DNA from 4 places in the Marinobacter sp. C2H3 genome. Region 4 is predicted to be linked to each of the others. Evidence: predicted binding sites of a transcription regulator. Region 4 holds the regulator's gene; each other region holds the start of a gene.

Region 1 (3,912 bases), on a different contig from region 4:
CTGATCGACCCGCTTGGCGCCCACAATCACGCTGGTGACGGCGTTCTGATGCAGCAGCCAGGCGAGGGCGATTTGGGCCACGGAAACCGGCTGGCCGTTGACGGTCTTGCCGGCGGCGATTTCCCGCATCGTGGCGATCACCTGGCTGCCACGTTCCCGGTTTACCGGTGGGAAATCGAACTTGGCGCGACGGTTTTCTTCGGACACGTTCGGTCCTTCATATTTGCCAGACAGGTAGCCACCTGCCAGCGGACTCCAGACCATCAGGCCGATGTCTTCGGATTCCAGCATCGGGATCACCTCCCGCTCCAGATCCCGGCCCACGAGGGTGTAGTAGGCCTGCAACGAGAGGATCGGGCAGAGCTGACGGGCGCGGGTGATGCCCACGGCTTTCATGACCTGCCAGGCGGCCCAGTTGGAGAGGCCAACGTAGTGGACGTGCCCGTGCTGGACCAGCGTGTTCAGGGCTTCCAGGGTTTCTTCTATGGGCGTGGCCGGGTCAAAGCCGTGAATCTGGTACAGATCGATGTAGTCGGTTTGCAGCCGCTCAAGGCTGGCCCGGCACTGGCTCATGATGTGGCCGCGGGACGCGCCCCGGGCGTTGGGGCCTTCGCCCATGGGGCCAAGCACTTTGGTGGCCAGCACCACGTCTTCACGTGCCACCCCCAGGTTCTTCAGTGCCTGCCCGGTGATACGCTCGCTGGCGCCGCCGCCGTAAACGTTGGCGGTGTCGATAAAGTTGATGCCAGCCTCAAGGGCGGTTTTTACCAGCTCATCGGCCTGATCCTGCTGGAGCTGGCCGATCAGCCCCCACATATCGTCGCCGCCACCAAACGTCATGGTGCCGAGGCACAGCTCGGACACAAACAGGCCGGAGTGGCCAAGGGTACGAAGGCGCAGGGGCGCGTCCTGGCCGGATTGGGGCATGTTGGGTGTGGTAGTCATGAGGGTCACCTCCTTGGGTTGGAAGAGCCTGCCGGGGCAGGGTTGCTATCGGATGGTACGGTGAGCGTGGCGCGCTTGGACCAGAGGCACGTCTCTCAAACTGTGACCTGGCGGGTAGTCTTTCGCTCTCGGCTTCCCTAGACTCTACGCCGTGGATGGACCTGATGTCAGGGCAACGCCCTAGAATGGATTCTCAACGTGATGTATCAATGGCCGGAATGTGTCGTATCCGGATGTCTGCTTCCTGACTCGCCCCGCGAGCAGGTCCTTGTACGGACTGCTAAGCAGATCAACGAAACGTTCCCCAATCGAAGGCTCGATGTTCGCCCGAAGCACTTCAGGCGCCATCGGGCTAGATGCCAGTACGGACCCGACTGTGGGTTCGCTCGGCAGGCGCTTCCTCGCTTACAAACCTTTATCTCCCGTTTCTCAGTGCTTGCGGCCAGATCCAGCGGCTCTCCTTGCCGTGAGCTCGTTGCGCTGCGCGTACGACAGACATCAGCTCCCAGCGTTCCAAGGAATAGTGCGTTTGATGCTATGAGAACCCCTGTCGTCTGTTTCGTTATGTTATTGAACCAAAAGGAAGAAACACCGTGTTAGATAGTCGTATTAGTATCGTGGAAGATTTCAGAAGTCGCTTTGGCGCTGGTGGCATTCTGTTGAAGATGGGGTTTTTGTGGCTGGTGCTTACTCAACTGCTGTCGGAACGCTGGCAACAGTATGTGTAGGCGTGTGCCCTCGGCGCACAGCATTTTTTGAAACGTTGAATATTCGGTGTCCGGTATACCGGGCATTTATGGAAACTCGAGAAGGATGAGTCAGGATGAACTACCGGTATAAAGTTTTTGTTCCGACGTTGGTATTCTTGCTTGCGGGCTGCAGTGCGGGGCCGACCATATCAACAAGCTCCTACGAGGCAGATATAAGGGATCGATGTCTTTCACGTTTGCCTGATGAGCTTAAGGAGGATCGCGAAAAGATTACAGGTTGCACGACGACGGCATTGTTCAATGTCCGCCTTGCCAGCCGTATCTACGAAACGATGGCGGATGATCATAAAGCTGCTTGCGAGCAGGAATTCGCAAAGCCGGCCGAGGCCGAGGCGTGCTTTATAAAAAAGCAAAAGGAGTTTTTTAATACCTGGTTTTACGGCCACGCCTCTTCAAAAAAGGCCGAATGATCACCGTAACGCTCAAGAATGAGTCTACGGTTCAAGTGTGAGGCCGTCGCGTCCATAGGCGCCAGTCACAAAACCGTCACACAATCCCTCTAACGTCAGACGCACTTCCCGGGGTCAGAAACGGACCGGTTTGCAGTTGTCCGGGAAGATCGGCCTACCGCATCCGGTTCCAGCCTGGGGGGCGCCCTGTGTCTATCCGTCTGAAAGTTATCCTGTTGTCGTCGCTGTCCATGGCGTTGGCGCTGTTGATCAGTGTGCTGGCGTTAATGGGTTCGGAGCGGGCGATGGAGCAGTCGCTGCGGTTCAACGAGGCGGCGAGAACCACGCAGACCCTGGCCCAGGCCCTCGCGCGGGCCACTACGACCATCAAGGCCGACCCGATTCTGCCGGAGACGGCGACCCAGCTCGAACAGGTCAACGCGGATCTCAAGGCGCGGTTTGCCGACGCCCGGGAGGCGTTGTCGGCGCCGGATACCGCTGAGCTGCTTAGCGCCGTTAAGCAAATTTCGGGCGCGTGGCAGGCCTACTACCAGCAGAGCCTGGCCCTGAGCCAGATGGCGGAGACGGACCCGGCTTCTGCCCTGGGGATGATCGAGAGCGTCTACCAATCCCAGTTCGTGCCGCTGCAAGGGCAGTTCCGCCAGACCATCGAGCGCGCCGCGGCGTACAGCGATGCCCTGGCCAATGGCCTGCGGGCGGACCTGCGGGCCCAGCGGCTGCGGATTCTTGGGGTGCTTGGCGGTACGGCGGCGTTGCTGCTGGTGCTGGTGGCCGTGGTGCTGGTTCGGATGAAGCGGTCGGTCGCGGCGTTTCACGGGCAGTCGGCCCGGCTGGTGGAGGGCGATCTGGACCACCGCTTCGAGGACCGGGGGCGGGATGAGATCAGCCGCATTGGCGCGGCGGTCAACCACTTCCTGGAGCGCTTTGTCAGCACCTTGGTGGCGGTACGCGCCGCCGCCGAACAGAGCGACACCGTGATCACCAATCTGCGCCAGGCCACGGTGGACGCGGACCGGAACATGGCGGCCCAGGCCGACGAGGCGGGGCAGATGCGGGAGGCGGTGGAACAGCTCAGCCTCAGTTTCCGGGAGGTGGCCCAGAAGGCGGCGCAGGCCAGCGACACCGCGGCCGAAGGTGAGCAGCTGGTGGCCCGGGGCAATGCGATGGGCGGGGCCAATAAAGAGGCGCTGGCGTCCATTGACCAGACCGTGTCGGCCACCCACGAGACCGTCGCCGAGCTGGCGTCGGCCATCGACGAAGTGGCCACGGTCACCCGGGCCATTCACGATATCTCCGAACAGACCACGCTGTTGGCGCTGAACGCGGCCATTGAGGCCGCCCGGGCCGGGAGCCACGGGCGCGGGTTTGCGGTGGTGGCGGATGAGGTCAAGCAGCTCTCCGACCGGACCCGTTCACTCACCTCGGACATTGCCCGCATCGTCGGCGCGGTGCAGGAGGGCACCGGCAGGGTTCACGGGCGCCTCGACGACGCCCGGCGTGCCATCGCCACCGGCGTGGAATCGGGGGAGTCCATGAGCCACCTGCTGGGGGACATGAACCGCTCGATCCAGTCCGTGGCCGCCATGCTACGAGAGGTTGCCGCCGCTACCGAGCAGCAGTCGGCCGTGACCGTGGACATGAACCACCGTATCGAGCGGGTGGCCAGCGGCGGCGAGCAGGTGCAGGCCCAGATGGCGTCCGTGCTGACGGTGGTGGAGAGCCTGGAGCAGGCGAACACGGAACTGCACGGCCACCTGGGGGCGTTCCGGGCCTCCAGTGCCCTGGGG
Region 2 (3,912 bases), on a different contig from region 4:
CCGGGCGGGCCGGTTTGAGCACCGGCCCGCCCGTCACCGTCACCGCGCGTCCCACCTTTCATGACAACAACAATAGAGAGGATGCAGATATGCTGTCGCTTCCCAAGGCCGCCCGCCGGCGGGTTCCCTCGAGCTTACCCACCCTGACCATTGGCCGACGGCTGGCCGTTGGTTTTTCCCTGCTGATTGTGCTGTCGGTCGCCACCGGGCTGATCGGGATTCAGGCCCTGAATCGCTACAGCGATCGAGCGGACAATGTGGCACTCACCGGGGAACTGGCCTCGGACCTGCTGCTGGCACGCACCGAGCAGAAGAACTTCCTGCTGGAGCAGGACCCGGCCTACGCCGAAAAAGCCGCCGCGCTGCTCAAAAGTGCCGAACAACGGGCCAACACCCTGGCCGCCAACAGCAACAGCGAGCTGCCGGCGCAGATTGCCCATGACGCCCGGCAGTTCCGCGAGCTGCTCGCCGAGGTGGTGTCCCTGCAGGACAAGACCGTGACCGCCCGGGACCAGCTCACGCTCCAGGGCCGGGTGCTGGAAGCCAGCATGAACAACGAGTCCCGGCTGTACCTGGCCACCGCCATGCTCAAGCAGATGCAGCGGGACGAGCGGGACTACCTGATTACCCACAACCCGGACGCCGTCCGGCAGTTTGATGACCGCCTCAAGCGCATCCTGCCGTCCATCCGCGCCTCGGCCCTGAGCGGTGAGGAGCAGACGCAGGCCATTGGTCTGTTCAACAACTACGCCAGCGCCTTCCATGCCGCCGCCGAGCTGATCGGCCGCACCGAGACGCTGAACCAGTCCATCGAGACCGTTGCCAGCGACGGCCGCAAGGCGGCCCAGGCGCTGCAGGCGGAAGAGACCTCCGCCATGAAGGCCCAGCAGCACACGGCCACCCTGGCCATTGGCGCGGCCACCCTCGCGGCCATTGTGATTGGGGTGGTGCTGTCACTGCTGCTGACACGGGGTATCGTCCGGCCCATTCGTGCCGCCGTAGCCGCCGCCCGGCAGGTGGCGGACGGCGATCTGACTGCGGATCTCAGCAGCACCCGGCAGGACGAATCCGGCCAGTTACTGAACGCGCTCGGGCAGATGATTGGCAACCTGCGGGGCCTGGTGGCACAAATCGACCAGAATGCCGCCACCATTGCCGACGCCTCAGAACGGCTCACACGCATTACGGCGGACACCAGCGAGGACGCCAGCCGCCAGAGCGAGCAGACCGATCAGGTGGCCACCGCCATGAACGAGATGGTAGCCACGGTGGCGGAAGTGGCCCGCAACGCCGAGGAAGCGTCCGCCGCTGCCCACGACGCCAGCGGCAAGGCCGGCACCGGCGAGGCCTCGGTGGAGCAGACCCTCTCCCGGGTGGCGGAGCTGAACGAACAGGTGCTGGAAGTGCAGCAGCAGTTGAACGCCCTGCAGGCGGACACCCAGTCCATCGGCAGCGTGCTGGACGTGATCAAGGCGGTGGCGGACCAGACCAACCTGCTGGCCCTGAACGCGGCCATCGAAGCGGCCCGGGCCGGTGAACAGGGCCGGGGCTTTGCCGTGGTAGCGGACGAAGTGCGCTCCCTGGCCCAACGGACCCAGACCTCCGCCCAGGATATTGAAGGGATGATTCAGCGCCTAGTGGCCAGCGCCGAGAACACGGTCCGCGTGATGACCACCGGCGCCCGCCTGGCGGAGGACACCCTGGACACCGCCCGCAGCACCGGCGAGGCCATTGCCGTGATCACCCGCTCCGTGGACAGCATCCGGGACCTGAACCAGCAGATCGCCACCGCCGCCGAGCAGCAGACCTCGGTGGCCGAGGAGATCAACCAGAACGTCACCGCCATCCGGGACGTGGGGGAGCGCACCGCCGGCGCCACCCGGGACATCACCGACGCCAGCGCGGAACTGGCGGGCCTGGCGGACAACCTGAAGCAGCAGGTGGCGCGATTCGCCACCTGAGCTGATGGCAGCCATTTGATGGAAATCTGCGGATTTGGCCGGCGGGCGCCTAAAGGACGACGTCTGCCGGCCGATACCTGAGTTTGCAAACGATCGGTCGCAGACGATCCCTCGCCATTCTCGGGACAGGACTTTCCTTACATGTCGATGAACAATCTCTCCGTAGGCAAGAAGCTCGCCGGCGGCTTTGCCTTTGTCGTGATTCTCGCCGTCATCCTGGCGGCGTTTTCCATTAACACCCTCAACAGCTACAACCACCGCTCGGTGATTGTGGCCAAGGTCAGTGACGTCCAGTCCCGCCTGCTGGACGCCCGCACCGATGAAAAGAACTTCCAGTTACGGCGCGATGACAAATACATCGACAGCGCCAAGGATCTCGCGGACAAAGGCGCCGCAATACTGCCGTCACTGAAGGAGATGCTGGTGCAGCCGGAGGACGATGCCCGGATCGACGCCATCGCTGCGGATATTGACCAGTACAAGCAGACCCTGGACCAGCTGCAGGCCGGCATCAGCGGCCGCCCGGACCAGATCGTCCAGATTGAGAACAGACTCAAAGCGGTAGCCCGGGACGCGGTGGACATTGCCACTGAACTGCAGAACCTGCAGGTAAAACGCATGGACAATCAGTACCGCACCGCCGTCACTACCCTGATCGTGATTGCCGGGATTGTGGTGGTGCTGGCCGCCCTGATGGGCTGGTTGCTAACCCGGGGCATCACCCGGCCGGTGAACCAGGCGGTGCAGATTGCCAACAAGGTGGCTTCCGGCGACCTGACGGTGGACGTGCGCAGCGACCGGGGCGACGAGTTCGGCCAGCTGCTGGCCGCGTTCGGTACCATGGTCACCAATCTGCGGGGGCTGATCCGGGAGATTGATACCGGCGCCAACAGCATTGCCTCCGCCGCCGAGGAGCTGTCCACGGTGAGCACCCAGACGAGTCAGGGCGTGGCCGAGCAGCAGAGCCAGACCGATCAGGTCGCCACCGCCATGAACGAGATGGTGGCCACGGTGAACGACGTGGCCAAGAGCGCGGAGTCCGCCTTTGGCGCCGCCAACCGGGCCAGCGAGAAGTCCGCCAGCGGTGAGAAAGCCGTGCAGGAGACCCTGAGCTTCGTGACCGATCTGAACGCCCAAAGCCAGCGCATCATGGAGCAGCTCAACAGCCTGCAGGCGGAAACCAACAACATCGGCACGGTGCTGGATGTGATCAAGTCCGTGGCGGACCAGACCAACCTGCTGGCCCTGAACGCGGCCATCGAGGCCGCCCGGGCCGGCGAGCAGGGCCGGGGCTTTGCCGTGGTGGCGGACGAGGTGCGCTCGCTGGCCCAGCGCACCCAGAGTTCCGCCAGTGAGATCGAGACGCTGATTGGCAATCTGGTGACCAGCGCCGGCGCGTCCGTGCAGGGTATGGAGGCGGGCAACAAGCTGGCCAACCAGACCCTGGAGCGGGCCGAGCTGGCCGGTTCGGTGATTCGGGAGATGGCCGAGGCGGTGGAGGAAATCCGCCAGTACAACAGCCAGATTGCCACCGCCGCCGAGCAGCAGACCTCCGTCGCCGAGGACATCAACCAGAACATCACCCATATCCGCGATGTGGGCGATCAGTCCGCCGCCTCCACCGGGCAGGTGTCCGCCTCCAGCGAGGAACTGGCGCGGCTGGCCGAGGGGCTCAATACTCAGATTGCCCGGTTCCAGGTTTAGGCCTTCGCGGTCTGGGACCGGAGTGCGAACGCCGGCGGGCAGGGTTATTCAGGACACGCCGTGAATACGTCCTTGTAGGCTCGGATGCGGCATCCCTGCCGCATACGGTCCTGAATAACCCTGCCCGCCGGCGTTCTTGAGGCCTTGGGGCTGCTTCAGGGGATTCAGAAAGGCCTGAGGCAGCCTTTCTGCTTACAGCAGGTTGTAAACGAACACCACGGCCACCGCCAGCGGCGTGGCAAACCGA
Region 3 (3,912 bases), on a different contig from region 4:
CCCGTCTTGGCGTGTTTGCCCAGGTGCTGCACGCGCTGGCGCCGAAGCTGGGTGAAATCGTGATGAACACCGGCTACCGGATGTTCCCGGACTCCCCGGCCGCCGCCGGCAGCAAATCCGGCGAGAAGCCCAAGGTGTCCACGGAGCAGGTCGCGTTTGCCGCGATCATGCGGGGCATCTACTGGTAAGTGCGATTATTCCGCCGCTTCCTCGATGGGAGGCGGCGGAAACCCGCCCAGCGCTTTCCAGCGATTCACAATCCCACAGAACAGGTCTGCGGTTTTCTCCGCGTCGTACGCCGCCGAGTGCGCTTCTTTATTGCTGAACGGAATGCCCGCGAGCTTGCACGCTTGTGCCAGCACGGTATGCCCGTAAGCCAGGCCCGCCAGGGTGGCGGTATCGAAGGTGGAGAACGGGTGGAAGGGGTTGCGTTTGATGTCCGCCCGCAGGGCGGCGGCAAACACGAAGTTGTGATCAAACGTGGCGTTGTGGCCCACCAGGACCGCCCGTTTGCAGTCGTGGGCTTTCACCGCCTTGCGAATGGGGCTGAAGATCTCGCTCAGGCCCTCCCGCTCCGGCACCGCCTCACGCTCGGGGTTCCACGGATCAATGCCGGTGAAATCCAGCGCGGATTGCTCCAGGTTGGCCCCCTCGAACGGATCGATCTGCTGCACGTAGGTTTCCCCCCGCACCAGCAAACCGTCCTCGTCCATGGTCAGCAGCACCGCCGCGATCTCCAGAAGCGCGTCCCGCTCCGGGTTGAAGCCGGCGGTTTCCACATCCACCACCACGGGCAAAAAGCCCCGGAAGCGTTGGGACAGGGGATGGGGCGGTTTGGTATCGTCAGTCACGGGTACTCCGGTCTCGGTCATGAGTAGTCGGCCTGGCGCAGGCGCCAGTTCACGGTCTCGCCAGCCTTCAGGGGAACAATACGGCCGCCGGCCAGGGGCAGACTGTCCGGCATGGTCCAGGGCTCGCGTACCAGGGTAATGGTGTCGGTGTTGCGGGGCAGGCCGTAGAAGTCCGGGCCGTTGAAGCTGGCAAAGGCTTCGAGCTTGTCGAGCACGCCCAGTTCCTCGAACACGTCCGCGTACAGGCCGATGGCGCCATAGGCGGAGTAGCAGCCGGCGCAGCCGCAGGCGGCTTCCTTACGATCTTTGGCGTGGGGCGCGGAATCGGTGCCCAGAAAGAACCGCCGGTCGCCGCTGGCCACCGCGTCCCGCAGGGCCTGCTGATGGCGATTGCGCTTGAGGATAGGCAGGCAGTACAGGTGCGGTCGAATGCCGCCGACCAGCATGTGGTTGCGGTTGTACATCAGATGTTGGGGCGTGATGGTGGCCGCCAGGTTGCCGGTGTTCTGGCCGCGGACGAACTCGGCGGAATCGGCGGTGGTGATGTGTTCGAGCACCACTTTCAGGGCCGGGAACGCCTCGACCGTGGGCGCGAGCACCTGTTCCAGGAACGCCTGTTCCCGATCAAAGATATCAATGGCCGTATCGGTGACTTCCCCGTGTACCAGCAGACGCATGCCGCACTCGGCCATGGCCTCGAGCACCGGGTAGATGCGCCGGATGTCGGTCACGCCGGAGGCGGAGTTGGTGGTGGCGCCGGCCGGGTAGAGTTTGGCGGCAATGACACCGGCGGCGTGTGCCGCCCGAATCACCGCGGGGGTGGTCTGTTCGGTCAGGTAGAGCGTCATCAGGGGATCGAACCCGGCGTCGCCGGCCGCGGCCAGGATGCGGCTGCGGTAGGCCAGGGCATCCTCGGCCGTCGTCACCGGCGGGACCAGGTTGGGCATGATGATCGCCCGCCGGAAGCAGGCGGCGGTCGCCGGCACAACATCGTTGAGAATATCGCCGTCGCGCACGTGAAGGTGCCAGTCGTCCGGTCGGGTGATGGTGAGTTCGCGGAGGGTCGAATCGCTCATGGTGTGACGCTCGGGCCTGTAAAAATTTGCCGAAGTATACCAGAGGAACCCCTAAAGAACCGCCCGGACTGGCCGTTAAGCCCAGTGGAATGACAATGGGTTCAACGGCAGGTAACGCAGACATGGCGCGACGGCTCAGGCAGGCAGTGACCGCCCTTATGGCGGCGGCAGGGTGCGCGTTCCCGCTGGCGGGCAGCGAGGCGGCCAGCTTTGGCGCGGGCGTGGACAATAGCCAGTGGTACCTGTCCGAATCCGTGTTCGCCTGCTCGCTCAGCCACGACGTGCCCGGCTATGGTCGCGCGGTGTTCCGCCGCCGTGCGGGTGAGGCGGTGGGGTTCTACCTGGAAACCAACGGAGCCCTGTTCAAGCCCGGCACGGGCCGCCTGGTGGTCGAAGCACCGGTCTGGCGGCCCGGCGTAGCGCCCCGGCCTCTGGGCAGCGTGCAGGTGGGCGACGGCCCGCGCCCCGTCGCCGTGGACAGCCGCAAGACCATGCAGATGGTTCAGGGCCTGCTGGACGGTCTGCAGCCCACCATCATTCGCACCGCCTGGTACAGCCAGGAACCGGTGCGGGTCCAGGTATCCAACATCAACTTTGCCCAGGCTTTCCAGAAGTACCAGGCCTGCACGGCGAACCTCCTGCCGGTGAACTACGATCAGATCCAGCGCACCCGCATTGGCTTCGCCAGCGGCAGCACGTCGCTGTCCGATGGCGACCGTCGCCTGCTGGATAACATCGCCACCTTTGTCCTCGCCGACTCCACCATTGAGCACGTGTTCGTGGACGGGCACTCTGATCGCATCGGCAGCCGCATCACCAACCGGGCGCTGTCCGAGGAGCGGGCCAACGTGGTGGCGGACTACCTGAAGGCCCGAGGGGTGCCGGAGAACCTGCTGATCGTGCGGGCGCACGGTGACCAGTACCCGGTGTCCAGACGGCCAGCCGATAACCGGCGCACGAACATTCGGTTGCAGCGACAGGGGGAGGTGCCCGCACTCCAGCAGGCCAGCGGCTACGGTGGTGACAGCGCAGGCTGAGTCACCGGGATTGTGGCCAGGAAAAGGGTGGGTTGCGGCTCTAGTACACCGAGTCCAGCACGGTAAGGTGGGCCGCCACGCTCTCGGCGAGGGCGTTCAGGTCGTAACCGCCTTCCAGGGTTGAGATCACCCGGTCGTTGGCGGAATCCGCCGCCACGCTGGTGATCATCTCGGTGAGCCAGCGGTAGTCGTCGGTCTCCAACTCCAGTTCCGCCATCGGGTCCCGCCGGTGCGCATCAAAGCCCGCCGACACCAGGATGACCTGGGGTTTGAAATCCTGCAGTTTCTTCAGCCACGCCGCTTCCACGATCTTTCGGTACTCCGAGGAACCGCAGCCCGCGCTCAGGGGCACGTTGACGATGTTCGGCGCCTGCCGGTAGACGTGGGAGTGGGGGTAGAACGGGTGCTGGAAGCTCGAGCACATCAGGATGCGCTCGTCGCCGCCGACGATATCCACTGTGCCGTTGCCCTGGTGCACGTCAAAATCCACAATCGCGACCCGCTGCAACTGGTGGAAATTCAGTGCCCGCATGGCCGCCAGGGCGATGTTGTTGTAGAAGCAGAACCCCATCGATTTGCCGCGTTCGGCGTGGTGCCCCGGCGGCCGGGCGCAGACAAATGCGTTGGTGACCTGGCCACTCATCACCATATCCACCGCCTGGACGTTGGCGCCGGCGGAGAGCCGGGCGGCGTGCAGGGTCTCAGGCATCATCGCGGTGTCCGGATCGGTAAACACCCGCCCCCGGGTGGGCGACATCATGTCCAGCTGTCGCAGGTAGGCTTCCGGATGCACGGCCAGCAGTTGGTCCCGGGTGATTTCTTCCGGTTTCACCCAATCCAGGCGATCGTTCAGCGGGGTGTCTGCCAGATAGGCGAGGATGGCCGACAGGCGTTCGGGGCTCTCCGGATGCTCCGGCCCCATGTCGTGTTTGAGGAAGTCATCGTGGA
Region 4 (3,912 bases):
TCTTTCGTCAAAAACCGAGACTGGACAACAGGTCGTCAACGTCGTCCTGCCCAGACACCACATCTTCCCGCTCTGCCGCCTTGATCTGCGGGCCAACGCCCTGCTCGGCGGATTCCTTTTTCTCTTCCAGCTCGTGCACGGTACCGGTGAGCTGGTCGACGTGGCTGGCCATGACCACCAGGCCCAGCAGGTGTTCTTCCACCTCTTTCACCAGGGCGGTCACTTTCTGGATCACCTGGCCTGTCAGGTCCTGGAAGTCCTGGGCGAGGAGGATTTCCGAGAGATTGTTGTAAATGGCGTCGGCATCGCCGGACAGGCTGTCAAAAAACCGGTCAATGCGGCCATACAGTTCCCGGAATTCAGCCGGCGCCATCTCCCGCCGGCGCAGGCGAACCCACTCGTCTTTCAGGGCCACGGCCTCGTCCCGCATGGCGTGGGCCCGGGGCATGGCGTCCTCCACCAGATCCATGGTGCGGTTGGCGGCCTGGCCGGTCATTTTCACCACGTATTCCAGCCGGTCCGAGGCGTCGGACATCTTGGACAGGGCTTCCTGCTGCTCGGCGTTGCGCGGGTCGATCTGGAAGTTGCGGATGGCCTCGTGGAGGCTGCGGGTAAGCCGGCCCACCTCGCGGTACAGGCTCTGATCCCGCACTTCGCTGAGCTCGTTGATCAGCGCCATGGACCGGGCGTAGTCGCCCGCCTGCACGCTCTCGGCCAGCTCCGCCGCCTGGCGCTCCAGGGTTTCCGTCACCTCCGGATCGAGGCCCTGATGGTTCTTCTTGCTGTCGCTCATGAGAGCCATCCGACCTCTGGTTATTGAATGCGTTCGAAGATCTTTTCAATCTTCTCCTTGAGCACCGCGGCGGTGAACGGCTTGACCACGTAGCCGTTCACGCCGGCCTGGGCGGCGGCGACGATCTGGTCCCGCTTGGCCTCGGCGGTCACCATCAGCACCGGCAGGTTCTTCAGATTCTCGTCCGCCCGAACCGCCTTGAGCAGGTCGAATCCGGACATACCGGGCATGTTCCAGTCGGTCACCAGGAAATCGTATTTGCCGCTCCTGAGCATCGGCAGCGCGGTGTTGCCGTCGTCGGCCTCGTCGGTGTTGGTGAACCCGAGGTCACGCAGCAGGTTCTTGATGATCCGTCTCATCGTCGAAAAGTCGTCCACGATGAGGATTTTCATGTTCTTGTCCAAAGGGACCTCCCGTTGGTTGCTCCCGGAATTCGTTCGACCTGTGTGCCTGCATCGCCGGCACCGCCCGGATGAATGGTCTATTGTCAGTCGTTTGGCCCGGTTGTAAAGCGCCGGTTACCAAAAAACACCGTCAGGACATCGTCTTGCGCCGGGCGCCTAGCCGTGCCAGTCCGCCAGACGGCCTCGCAACCGATGGGCGGCCTGGCTGTGAATCTGACTGACCCGGCTCTCGCTGACCCCGATCACCGCACCAATCTCCTTCAGGTTCAGCTCTTCCTGGTAGTACAGGCTCAGAACCAGCTTTTCCCGCTCCGGCAGTTCGTCGATAGCCTGCGCCAGGCTGCGACGGAAGGCGTCTTCGGACAGCCCGTCCAGGGGATTGTCGTCATCGTCTGTGTGGTCTATCGGCAGCTCGCCGGATTCATTGAGCTCATCGAGGCTAAAAAGTCGTCCGCCGTTGGCGTCGGACAGGGAGGAATGATACTCCGCGAGATCCATGCCCAGTTCCTCGGCCACTTCGGCGTCCTGGGCTTCCCGGCCGAGCCGGTCTTCCACGGCCTTGATGGCCTGGGCAATGCGGCGGGAATTGCGGTGAACAGACCGGGGCACCCAGTCACCTTTGCGGATTTCGTCCACCATGGCGCCGCGGATGCGGATGCCGGCGTAGGTTTCGAAGCTGGCTCCGCGAGTGGAGGTGTAACGCTGGGCCGCCTCGAGCAGGCCAATCATGCCGGCCTGCATAAGGTCTTCGAGCTGCACGGAGGCCGGCAAGCGGGCCAGCAGGTGCAGGGCAATTTTCTTGACCAGCGGGGCGTGCGTCTCGACCAGTTCAGAGGGCCTGGCCGACAGCGTCTGTTGGTACATTCCCAGGTGTTTCGCCAATGTCATCTATCCATTATTTTTGGGGCTTGGCTGGATTCGATTCAGACTTCGACGAGCCGCTCCACAAAAAATTCAAGATGCCCGCGGGGGGACGACGGCAGTGGCCAGCTGTCAACCTTATCGGCCAACGCCTTGATGGCCAGCGACGCCTTGGCCCGAGGATAGGCATCAAGCACGGCCCGTTGCCGTTGGACGGCTTTTTTGACGGCCTCGTCGTAAGGAACGATACCGACATATTGTAGCGCGACTTCCAGGAACCGGTCGGTCACTCGCGTGAGCTTTTCGAACAGGTGGCGGCCTTCCTGGTCGTTCGCCACCTGGTTGGCCAGGATGCGGAACCGGTTGGTGCCGTAGTCCCGATTCATCAGTTTGATCAGGGCGTAGGCGTCGGTGATGGATGTGGGCTCATCGCACACCACCAGCAGCAGTTCCTGGGACGCCCGCAGAAACGACACGACCGACTCGGAGATACCCGCGGCGGTGTCCACAATCAGCACATCGATCTGGTCGCCGAGTTCGCTGAAGGCGTTGATCAGGCCAGCGTGTTCCATGGCGCTGAGCTGGGTCATGCGCTGGGTACCGGAGGAGGCCGGCACGATTTTGATCCCACCCGGACCATTGACCAGCACGTCCCGAAGGTCGCACTCCCCGGACAGCACATCCTGCAGGTTGCGGTTGGCGGTGATGCCGAGCAGAACGTCAATGTTGGCCAGCCCCAGGTCGGCGTCCAGCAGGACGACCCGGCGGCCTTTCTGGGCCAGGGCAATGCCGAGGTTGACCGAGACATTGCTCTTGCCAACGCCGCCCTTGCCTCCGGTAACCGCGATCACCTGAACCGGATGTGCTTTGCTCATAGTCTGTCTCTAGTCCTGTGGCCCGGCGGGCCCGGAGTTGTCACCGGCTCAGGCGCCCCGTGCAGCCGCCTCGGATGCCTGTACCGTTTTCAGTCGTTCAACCGCCAGCCGCACCAGCGGAATGGCCTCGGCCGGGTGCAGATCTTCCGGAATGCGTTGGCCATTGGTGTACCAGGCAACCGGGAGGCTGGTTTCCATGACGAAGCCGAGGGATTCGCCCAGGGTCAGGGCTTCATCGAGCTTGGTCAACACACAGCCGGCAAGCTTTGCCATCTTATAGCAATGCCAGACGGATTTCATGATGCGCGGCTGGCTGGTGGCGGCAACGACCAGGTGAGTCCGAACCCCATGCCGGCTGCGGGCGAGCTCCGCCAGTTGCTGCTGGTAGCCCTGGTCGCCGCTGGTCAGGCCGGCGGTGTCGATCAATACGAGGTGCCGATCCGACAGTTCGTCCAGGATGTCATCGAGGGAATGGCTGTCGTCCACCACTCGAACCGGCACGTTCAGGATACGGCCGAAAACGAACAACTGCTCGTGGGCGGCGATCCGGAAGCGGTCCGTGGTCACCAGGGCAATGGAGTCCGGGCCATGACGCAGCACGTAGCGGGCGGCCAGCTTGCCGATGGTGGTGGTTTTACCGGAGCCCGTGGGGCCGACGAGCGCATAGACTCCGCCTTCGTCGAGCCAGTCGGTACGGCCGGTGCGAACGCCCGCCGCCAGCATCTTCAGGGATTGTTTCCAGCCCTCATCCAGCCGTCCGCCCTTGTGCCGACGGGCCAGGGAACCGGCCAGGTCGACGCCCAGGCCGAACTCCTGCAGCCGCTCGCCCAGGCGCTGCTGAACCGCGTTGCTGGCCGGCGCCTGGACCGGGGCTTCCGGCTCACCGCCACCACGCACCAGATCACGCAGGGAGCGCAGCTCCGCCCGCATCTGGGCGAGCTCGTCGGCGTAACCGGCGGACGCCGCGGGCATCGTCGCT

Evidence for each region. Region 4 encodes FliA, which starts transcription of late flagellar genes. Its sites were predicted from a motif close to CTAAAGTTTNNNNNNNNNNNGCCGNTAA; they were not measured.
Region 1: V3388_RS03800 (methyl-accepting chemotaxis protein) is a predicted target of FliA. The motif match lies at 2,156-2,183, and genes of this name have one in related genera.
Region 2: V3388_RS11150 (methyl-accepting chemotaxis protein) is a predicted target of FliA. The motif match lies at 2,011-2,038, and genes of this name have one in related genera.
Region 3: V3388_RS13565 (flagellar protein MotY) is a predicted target of FliA. The motif match lies at 1,979-2,006, and genes of this name have one in related genera.

Annotation. Positions count from the first base shown of each region.
Region 1 is NZ_JBBBNZ010000001.1:858,758-862,669, forward strand. Features, by position in the region: gene V3388_RS03790 (aldo/keto reductase) at 1-945, opposite strand, end outside; gene V3388_RS03795 (hypothetical protein) at 1,769-2,125, shown strand; gene V3388_RS03800 (methyl-accepting chemotaxis protein) at 2,314-3,912, shown strand, end outside.
Region 2 is NZ_JBBBNZ010000003.1:377,854-381,765, forward strand. Features, by position in the region: gene V3388_RS11145 (HAMP domain-containing methyl-accepting chemotaxis protein) at 90-1,961, shown strand; gene V3388_RS11150 (methyl-accepting chemotaxis protein) at 2,103-3,665, shown strand; gene V3388_RS11155 (sodium-dependent transporter) at 3,858-3,912, opposite strand, start outside.
Region 3 is NZ_JBBBNZ010000004.1:203,503-207,414, forward strand. Features, by position in the region: gene V3388_RS13550 (SDR family oxidoreductase) at 1-188, shown strand, start outside; gene rnt (ribonuclease T) at 195-872, opposite strand; gene pyrC (dihydroorotase) at 869-1,927, opposite strand; gene V3388_RS13565 (flagellar protein MotY) at 2,050-2,964, shown strand; gene V3388_RS13570 (histone deacetylase family protein) at 3,005-3,912, opposite strand, start outside.
Region 4 is NZ_JBBBNZ010000002.1:555,000-558,911, forward strand. Features, by position in the region: gene V3388_RS07610 (protein phosphatase CheZ) at 8-793, opposite strand; gene cheY (chemotaxis response regulator CheY) at 814-1,197, opposite strand; gene V3388_RS07620 (RNA polymerase sigma factor FliA) at 1,354-2,085, opposite strand; gene V3388_RS07625 (MinD/ParA family protein) at 2,121-2,933, opposite strand; gene flhF (flagellar biosynthesis protein FlhF) at 2,982-3,912, opposite strand, start outside.